DNA from 2 places in the Embleya sp. NPDC056575 genome. Region 1 is predicted to be linked to the other one. Evidence: riboswitches for the same ligand, from Rfam matches in the RefSeq annotation. Region 1 holds a riboswitch; the other holds the start of a gene.
What was found. A riboswitch is a leader RNA that binds a small molecule or an ion and turns the genes downstream of it on or off. The one in region 1 is predicted to bind cobalamin.

Region 1 (4,804 bases):
GGTGACGCCCAACGCCTTCCGGACGCCGGCGAGCAGGTCGGCGGCCGGGCCGGTCGCGTCCTCGGGCTGAATCGGGGGCCGACGGGACATGGTGTGTTCCTTTCGGGGTGCGACACGACAACCGGCCCGAGGTGCCGGTGAGGTGGCCCCGCGTTCTCCGGACGCCTTGCTTGCTGTCCTCTTGTGCCGCGCGTCCGCGTTCGTCGTGCTCCCGCAGGGCTTCGAGGGACGTGCGGTATCCCAGAGCGGAGCGGAGTGCAGCCTTCGTCGCGCCGGCGAGTAAGGCGCCCGGGACCGACGCCCGCACTTGCCGAGGGACCGGCCACCGCGTCGACGGTGGCCGGTCGCCCGTCGGGTCAGGCTGTGGCGGGGCAGTGCAGCGTGGGGGCGTTCCGACGAGCGCTCGCACTGCTCAGGTCGGCGAAGCCGGTGCCGGCCAGGCCGAGAACCGCCTGAGCGGTGGCCCTGATGGCGGTGGCCGGGTTGTACCCGCCGGTGTCGTAGGCGATCGCGCCTCGCGTGGTCGTGGCGGCCGAGCAGCCGACCTGACGTTCGGTCAGGAAGTGCCGGGCGGTCAGGCCCGGTATCACGCGCCAGGACGAGAGCAGGGCCTGGGCGGCCAGGCCGGTGCTGTTGGCGTTCGACGCGGTGGCGCCCACCGTACCGAAGCCGCCGTCGGAAAGCTGGTGTGAGACGAGCCAGTTCAGTCCGGCGGCCGCTTCCTGGTGGCGCCCGGTCGCGGCCAGTGCCTGCACGCTCATCGCGGTCGAGTCGGCGTCGCTGGTGCAGGTGGACAGACCGTAGTCGAGGGGGAATCCGCCGTCGGCGCAGTGTGCGTCGGCCAGGAAGTCCACCGCGGCGGTGGGCGCGCCGGCCGGAGAGCGGTCCAGCGCCAGGAGCGCGAGGGACTGGCTGAAGGCGTTGCTGTAGTCGCCCCACGGCGAGGTGTCGGTGAAGCGGCCGGAAGGCTGTTGCAATGAGCGCAGCCGGGCCGGGAGGTCCACGCCGCCGAACGTGGTGGGGTCGACACCGCGTACCTCGGCGGCGAGGAGGGTCTTGGCGGTGGCTCCGGCGTAGGCGTTGGTGGTGCCGTCGCCGATGTACCCGGACAGGATTTCCGGGCGGGCGAGCCACGTGGTGGCCTTGGCTCCGTTGTCGTCCGCGACCCCGGCGGCGGCGAACGCGAAGATCGCGTCGATGGTCAGGCCCTGGTCGGGATAGGTCACTCCGTCGAAGGTGGTCTCGAAGCGTTCTCCGTCGACGAGTTGCCGGGCCAGCCACCCGGCCGCGGCCTGGGTGCGGTTGCCGGAAAGCACGGACACGTTGGCTGCGCGCGTCGTGTCGGTCGTCGGCGGAGTCGCCACGGCGGTGGACGGGATCAGGGCGGTCGCGGCGGCGAGGGCCAGTCCGCCGAACAGCGCGGCGATCCGGCGTCCGGGTCGGGTGAGAGTCATCACGGTGCCTTTCCGGGCCCAAGGCACGGCGGACCCGGGAGACTCGCGCGATCGAGCGGGCGCACCGACGGCGGCCGTCCCGACGCACGGGTCACTGGGGCTCCGTCCCGCGGACCACGACGGGGATGGGAGACGAACACTCCGACGGCGGGCATTCGGGCTCGCCGTCGGGAGGGACGGACCACCGCTGCGGGTCAGCGCCGGATTCACACCGGACTTCCCCCGTCGCCGGAGCTACTGCGGGTCATCGGACAACGCGATCGAGGCGGTGACGACGCCCGGAATCGGTGCGTCGACTGCTCAGGCCTGCAATCGTCCCGCACTCTACGGATCGCTCACTCAGGACGGAACTCTCTTTCCGGCCAACAAGATCTTCGTTGCACGCAGGACGGATCCACGGTCGGCGCGGCGGTGGACCGCCGAGCGGCGCGAGTTTCCGGGCGACTTCCTCGATGTGGCGTATGGCCGCCAGGCGCCACCCGGCCTCACGGTCGAGTGGTGGGGTGGTGGGGGTGGACTGCGAACCGCTCGTCGGCAAAGGGGATCCATGCCACGACGCCCCGCCCCGGTCGAGCAGGAGTGCGGTGCCCCGTGGCAGGGGGTCCCGGGTCGTGTCTGGTGCTTGCGAGGGCCGCGTGTCATGCTGTGGCCTGCTGTGCGACGGCGAAACCGAGGAAACCGGTGTGACTCCGGTGCGGTCCCGCCACTGTGATCGGGGAGCGACTCCCGTCAAGGCCACGGCTCCGCTTCGGAGTTGGAAGGCCGGGGGAAGTGTTGATCCGAGAGCCAGGAGACTCACGTCGTCGCCACCTCGACACAACCGGGGCGGATTTCCCCGAGAGAGGCCGGTGGTTCGCCATGTCTGTGGTGCTGAGCCGTATCTACACTCGCACGGGTGACGCGGGTACGACCGCGTTGGGCGACAACTCCCGTGTCCGTAAGACCGATCCTCGGATCGTCGCCTATGCCGATACCGACGAGACCAACGCCGCCATCGGTGTGGCGCTGGCACTGGGTTGCCTGGACGTGGAGCTGCGGAACGTCCTGGAAGGCGTCCAGCACGACCTGTTCGACGTGGGCGCGGACCTGTGCGCTCCGATTCGCGACGGAGACGAACGCCTGCGGGTCCGGGACGAGGACGTATCCCGCCTCGAGCGTCTGTGCGACACGTTCAACGAACGGCTGGAACCCTTGCGGTCGTTCGTAGTGCCGGGCGGTACGCCCGGTGCGGCGCTCCTGCACACGGCGCGGACGGCCGCCCGCCGGGCGGAACGCTCGGCGTGGGCGCTGGTCGACACGGATACGGAGTTGTCCGGCGGGGAGGCGGCGACGGTGAACCCGGTGTGCGTCCGCTATCTGAATCGTTTGTCGGACCTGCTGTTCATTCTCGCGCGGTTGGCCAACGACGGAGGGCGCGGCGACGTGCTGTGGAGTCCCGGCCGCAACCGCTGACATCGCGCCTCCACCGTTTCGCCGGCGAATATCGCACCGGCTCTCGGCAGGTGCGGCGGCACGAAGGACTCGTTCGGGAGATTTCCCGAATTGCTTTCCCGGACTCGCCACCCGGCCGCCACCGCGGCCGGGTGGCCGGAAACGCCGCGCACCCGCCGGGGCCGATTCGTCCCCGATGAGCCGTTCGCAGACGCCGGCGCCGCATACGGAACGCCGCTATGGAGCGAGCTTCGTCGGCTCGGCGGTGGTCGCGGGTCCGACCTGCGCAAGGCCGTTGTCGGGCGGGGCGGGTTCGAACACGATCGGTGCCTCGAAGGCGGCCTTGCGGGACGCGCGGCGCAGGGCGGCCAACACCGCCGGGCCGACGAGGACGATCGCGACGCAGTTGGTGATCGCCCGGCCGGTGTCCCAACCGAAGGTCGAGGTGAGGACGGTGAAGACGAAGAAGCGGCGCAGGTTGTCGAGGATGCCGTCGCCGGGGACGAACGCGGGGCCGACCATGGATTCGGAGTCGGCGAGGAACGGCCAGAACCACATGTTCATGAGGAAGCCGAACACGTAGGCGGCGAAGACGCCGTAGCAGGCGAGCATGACGATCTCGCGCCGCCCACGCACCCGTCGGGGCAACAGCCCCGCGCCGAGACCGACCCAGGCCGAGGCGAGCATCTGGAACGGCAGCCAGGGTCCGACTCCGGCGGTGAGCAAGGCGGATGCGAACAGTGAGGTGCAGCCGAGTACGAAGCCGAACCCGGGCCCGAACACCCGCCCGGCCAGCACCAGCATGAAGAACACCGTCTCGATCCCCGCCGTTCCGGCACCCAGCGGGCGCAGTGCCGCGTTGATCGCGGAGAGCACGCCGAGCATGGCCAGCGCCTTGGAGTCCAGTCCACCGCTGGTGAGTTCGGCGAGAACCACGGCGACCACGAACGGCAGCGTGACGGCGAAGATCAGCGGCGCGTCCCCGGAGTGCGCGGCCGATTCGGGGGACGGAGAGGCGAACAGCGGCCACAGGAACATGGCCAGGCCCGCGACGGAGGCGATGATGAGTACGATCGCGGTTCGCGGGGTGATGCGAATCGCACTGGTGCGTTGGCGTGTGTCGGTGACGGTCGTCATCCGGTGGGCTCGCCTTCTGCGGCGGATGCGCGAACGTCGGGTGCAACCGACAGGTCGGAGTGCGTGCGGGCGACGCCGGTATCCGCAAGAGCGTTGCCGACGTCGGTGACCGTCAGCCACTCGGCGGGGGCGAGGATCTTGGCCACCTGCGGGGCGAACGCCGGAGAGGACACCACGACCTCGGTGGTGGGGCCGTCGGCCACGATGTCGCCCTCGGCCATCACCACCACCCGGTCGGCGACCTGCGCGACGAACTCGACGTCGTGCGTGGCCAGGACGATCGCCCTCCCGGCGTCCGCGAGTTCGCGCACCACTCGGACGAACCGCCGCTTGGCGTGGTAGTCGAGGCCGCGGGTGGGCTCGTCGAGCAGCACCACGCGTGGTGCCGCCACGAGTTGGATCGCCAGGACCAGTGCGAGGCGTTGCCCCTCGGAGACGTCGCGCGGATGCAGGGCGCCGTCGATACCCGGCGCGATGCGATCCAGCAGGGCCCGACACGCACCGGCCTCGGCGCCGGACTCCCGGTCCGCCTCGGCGCATTCGGCGTCGACCGTCTCCAGGTAGAGCAGGTCACCGGGGGTCTGCGGGACGAGGCCGACCAATGCGCGGGCACGTTGGGGCGCGGCCTTTCCGGGGTCCTCGCCCGCGACGTCCACGGTGCCGCCCTGGCGCGGCCCGGATCCCTGCAACGCCCACAGCAGCGAGGACTTGCCGGAACCGTTGCGGCCCATCAGAGCCGTGACCTGCCCGGCCGGCAACTCCAAGTCGAGGCCCCGGACGGC
Region 2 (4,804 bases), on a different contig from region 1:
CGAGTTCCTTGCTGCCGCCGAGAATTCCCAGCGCCATTCCGCTGGTGTAGTCGACCAGGGCCACTCCCACGGCACCCTCGATCGTCATTGCTTCCTTGAGGGCCGTTTCCATATTGGCCATGATTGCCTCCGGGGCGATCGGCGGTGCGGCTTTCCGGTGGACTCCGACGGGCTCGTCGTCGGACCCGGCCGGTCCCGGGTCCGGATCGCTCGGGAGCGGCCCGCCGACCGCGGTCGCCTCGATCGGTGCGATCGGTGCGACCTCGGTCGGCGCGGGGGGATCGGCCTCGACTGCTTCGATGACATCCACCTCGATCGATGGGGCCCGCCCGGGACCGGATCCGGTCGGCGGGTCGGCTGATCTGCGCCGGGACGGTCTGGATCGGCGTGGGGGTGGTGCCATCTCCGCCCAACTCCTCGCGATCGGGCTCCTGGACGCGGGCGCTCGCGCGGGCGTGCCCCGGCGGCCCGCCTCGGTCCTGGCCCGCGACCCCACCGTGTCGCCCCGGCCGGACCCGGGCGCCCCCGCGGGTGACCGTACGCCGATATTCGCGACCTCCGTGGAATGCACTCCCCCGACGCTCACCTCACGCGCCCCTTCCCCCTGAATACGTCCGCGCGTACTTTTCCCGTCGCCTTCGAGCGGGTCCGGGAATTCGAGTTCGACTGCTTCGGACTCGACCTCCCGGACTCGCTGAACGGCAGCGTAGGAGCGGCCCGAAGGCGGTCGTGGGCAATATTCGATTAATTTCCGGAAACCCGATCCACACGACGTTCGCCCGCTAGAATCCCGGGCCGCGTGCCCCGGGCCCGCGCACCGGCTCACCGGCCCCGTACCCCCGCGCGATCCGACGCCCGCGCGAGGCTGTCCCCGGATGTGACTCGCGGGTAGCGTCGGCGGCACCCGTGCGCGCCCCGAGTCCGAGGAGATGGACATGTCCGCCACCGATGCGCCCCGCCCCCAGGACGGCCCGCCGAGCACCGAGCGGTCGGCGCCGCCGCGACCGGTCTCGCCCACCGACCTGAGCTTCGCGCTGCCGCCCACGTTCGAAACCGTCGAGCAGGAGCGCCGGCACCGCAAGGAGCGACTGACCGCGGCACTGCGGCTGTTCGGCCGGTTCGGCTTCGAGGAGGGGGTGGCCGGGCACATCACCGCGCGCGACCCCGAGTTCGCCGACCACTTCTGGGTCAACCCGTTCGGGATGTCGTTCAAGCACATCACCGTGGACGACCTGATCCTGGTCAACCACGAGGGGCAGGTCGTCGAGGGCCGATTCCACGTCAACCAGGCCGCGTTCGCGATCCACTCGCAGATCCACGCGGCCCGCCCGGACGTGGTCGCCGCGGCGCACAGCCACTCCACGCACGGACGCGCGTTGTCCGCGCTCGGAATCCGGCTGGAGCCGATCACCCAGGACGTGTGTCCGTTCTACGAGGACCACGAACTCTTCGACGACTACGCGGGCGTGGTGCTCGACGCCGAGGAGGGACGGCGGATCGCCAAGACGCTCGGCTCGCACAAGGCGCTGATCCTGCGCAACCACGGTCTGCTCACCGTCGGACAGTCGGTGGACGCGGCGGCGTGGTGGTTCATCACCATGGAGCGCTCCTGCCAGGTCCAGCTGTTGGCCCAGGCGGCCGGCGAACTGCGGCCGATCTCGCCGGAGAACGCGCGGCTGACCCGGGAGCAGCTCGGCAACGACACGGTGGCGTGGATCAACTACAAGCCGCTGTACGACGTGATCAGCCGCTCCGAGCCGGACCTGTTCGGGGTGGACGGCCCGATGACGAATTGATCGTTTTCGGTCGATCTCGCCGATCGATGATCATTTCGCCGCCGCCCGGTCGGGCCCGTTGTCCGCCGACCGGGCGCAATCTCCGCGAGATCGGCCGTGCCGGGAGTCAACCCGCCCGGTTGCGGAAAGTACAACGACATGTACGAACGGAGCCTTCCGCAGCGGTTCGCGCGCTCGGCCCATCCCGTCGGGCCACGCGCCCGGGTGTGGCTGCCGGCGATCGAACATCGAGTCGGCCCGTCGGTGCTGTACCGGCGGATCGGCCAGTTCGTGGTGGACGTGATCGCCTCCGCGCTGCTGCCCGGTGCGGCGATGTTCCTGTTCGTGCTGCTGCCCACCCACCCCGACGGTTCGATCCGCAGCGGTCCGCTCACCGCGACGATCACCGCCGGCGTGCTCGTGGTCGCGGTGGCGATCCTGTTCTGGTACTGGGTGCTGCGGCCCGCCGAGCACGACGGGCGCACCTGGGGCATGCAGGTGTTCGGGATCCGCGTGGTCGACGTGTCCGGCGGTCGGGCCGGGCGGCGCCAACTGGCGATCCGTTGGGTGCTGTTGTGCGTCGACGCGTTCGCGCTCGGTGTGATCGGGTTGGTCGCGGTGCTCACCAGCGAGCGGGGCCAGCGGATCGGCGACCGGGTCGCCGGCACCCTGGTGGTCCGTGGGCGCGGCCCCGGACTGCACTGAGGCCCCGCTTCCCTCGCGGGCAAGGGCGCCCGGCCCCACGATCGCGAGCGTGCCCCGCCCCGCGCTCCCGCCCCGACGGGCCGTCGCGCGCCGTCCCGGAATGCGGCTATTGCTCCGCCGCTCCGCCCGCCTTGTGGTCTTGCGCACGGTTTGCAGATGCCATCTTGTCGCCATGTCCACTCGACCACTAGTGTCGGCTCGCCGTGGTGCTCGGGAAGCCGGTTCGATGCCGGCGCGGCCCTCGCCACTGTGATCGGGAAGTTCTCCTCCACCCCCGCGGAAACGTTGATTCGTCGCCTCGGGAAGCCACTGGGACCGCTGTCGCGGACCCGGGAAGGCGGAGACGTGAACGCACGACCCGTCAGCCAGGAGACCGGCCACGGCGATCGTCCGTCCACGAGGTGTTGGAGAGGGACCCTTCCTCATGCATATCGCCGAGGGCTACCTGCCCTGGGAACACGCCGCCGCCTGGGGCGTCGCGTCGACCCCGTTCGTCGTCCACGGTGCCCGCGCGCTCACCCGCGAGGTGCGCGACCGGCCCGAGAACACCCTGCTGCTCGGCGCGTCCGGCGCCTTCTCGTTCGTGCTGTCCGCGCTGAAGATCCCATCCGTCACCGGTAGTTGCTCGCATCCCACCGGCACCGGCCTGGGCGCCATCCTGTTCCGGCCGCCGATCATGGCGGTGCTCGGCACGATCACCCTGCTCTTCCAGGCGCTGTTGCTCGCCCACGGCGGGTTGACCACGCTCGGCGCCAACGTGTTCTCGATGGCGATCGTCGGTCCCTGGGCCGGCTACGGCGCATACCGGCTCGCCCGCTCGCTCCTGGACCGGCGCGGCGGCACCGTGCCGCTGGACGTCGCGGTGTTCGCCGGCGCGTTCGTCGCGGACCTGAGCACCTACTGCGTCACCAGCGTGCAGCTCGCCCTCGCCTTCCCCGACCCGGACAGCGGATTCCCGGGTGCGCTGGCCAAGTTCGGCGGCATCTTCTCGCTCACCCAGATCCCGCTGGCGATCAGCGAGGGCCTGCTGACCGTCCTGGTGGTGCGCCTGCTGCGCCAGTCGAGTCGCGGTGACCTGGTCCGCCTCGGCGTGCTGACCGACGTGCGGCCCGTGCGCGAGGAGGAGAAGAGCAAGTGAAGCGCTCGACGAAGATCAACCTGCTGATCGTGCTGGCCGTGGTGCTGCTCGCGGCACTGCCCGTGGTGTTCGGCATGGGCGACGACAAGGACGAGCCGTTCACGGGCTCCGACACCCGGGCCGAGACCGCGATCACCGAGAACGACCCTGACTACAAGCCGTGGTTCAGCCCGCTGTACGAGCCGCCGTCCGGCGAGATCGAGTCCGGCCTGTTCGCGCTCCAGGCCGCGCTCGGCGCGGGTGTGGTCGGGTACATGTTCGGGGTCAAGCGCACCCGCCGAAAGCTCGCGCCCGAGGCGAGCGACACCCTCGACGAGTCAGGCCCGGGCCCCGATCCGGCCGCCGCGCAGGACCCGGTATCGGTCCCGGGTCGCTGACCCGTGTTGCCGATCGACGCGGCGGCGCATGCCAGTGTCTGGCGCCGCCGTCATCCGGCCGACAAGGCCGTGCTCTCCTTCGGGCTGCTCGGGTGCGCGGTGGCGCTGCCGCCGTGGCCCGGCGCGGTGCTGGTCGCGGTCACCGTGCTGACCATCGCGCTCGGCTTCGCCGAGGTGCCCGCCCGACGACTGTGGCGGGCGGCCCGCGCGCCGCTGGGATTCGCGGTGACCGGCGCACTGACCCTGCTCGTGTCGATCCGCTCGGACGGCGTCGGCTGGGCGCCGGACGGGCCGCGCCACGCGGGCGAGTTGGTGGCCCGCTCCGGTGCGGCCGGGTTGGCGATGTTGTTGTTCGCGTTCACCACGCCGCTGTCGGACGTCCTGCCCCGGCTGACCCGGGTGGGGGTGCCGGCGGCCGTGGTGGACGTGGCGGCGGTGATGTACCGGATGTTGTTCCTGCTCTACGACACCACCGCCCGGATCAACCAGGCCCAGGCCGGGCGGCTCGGGCATCGCACCCGGCGGGCCCGATGGCGCTCGGTGGCCGGGCTGGGGTCGGCGGTGTTCGTCCACGCCTTCGCGCGGGCCCGGCGGCTGGAGGAGGGGCTGGCCGGGCGCGGCTACGACGGGCGGTTGCGGGTGCTCGTGGACGAGGTGCCCGTCTCGCGCGGCTTCATCGCCCGGTCCGTGCTCCTCGTGGCGGCGGTCGTCGCCGCCACTCTTCTTCTGGGATCGGTGATGCCGTGATTCCGCTGCGGGTACGAGAGGTCGGCTACGCCTACGAGGACGGGCCGCCGGTGCTGAGCGGG

Region 2: it holds a riboswitch for cobalamin, as region 1 does, so the genes downstream of both, ACFRCG_RS05605 (energy-coupling factor ABC transporter permease) here and ACFRCG_RS06190 (peptidase) in region 1, are expected to answer to the same signal.

What each region holds. Positions count from the first base shown of each region.
Region 1 covers NZ_JBHTVA010000006.1:34,361-39,164, forward strand. The annotation lists gene ACFRCG_RS06190 (peptidase) at 357-1,454, opposite strand; cobalamin riboswitch at 1,583-1,718, opposite strand; cobalamin riboswitch at 2,091-2,272, shown strand; gene ACFRCG_RS06195 (cob(I)yrinic acid a,c-diamide adenosyltransferase) at 2,313-2,906, shown strand; gene ACFRCG_RS06200 (ECF transporter S component) at 3,123-4,022, opposite strand; gene ACFRCG_RS06205 (ABC transporter ATP-binding protein) at 4,019-4,804, opposite strand, start outside.
Region 2 covers NZ_JBHTVA010000005.1:183,390-188,193, reverse strand. The annotation lists gene ACFRCG_RS05620 (hypothetical protein) at 1-121, opposite strand, end outside; gene ACFRCG_RS05615 (class II aldolase/adducin family protein) at 936-1,796, shown strand; gene ACFRCG_RS05610 (RDD family protein) at 1,935-2,480, shown strand; cobalamin riboswitch at 2,668-2,877, shown strand; gene ACFRCG_RS05605 (energy-coupling factor ABC transporter permease) at 2,905-3,618, shown strand; gene ACFRCG_RS05600 (energy-coupling factor ABC transporter substrate-binding protein) at 3,615-3,995, shown strand; gene cbiQ (cobalt ECF transporter T component CbiQ) at 3,999-4,742, shown strand; gene ACFRCG_RS05590 (energy-coupling factor ABC transporter ATP-binding protein) at 4,739-4,804, shown strand, end outside.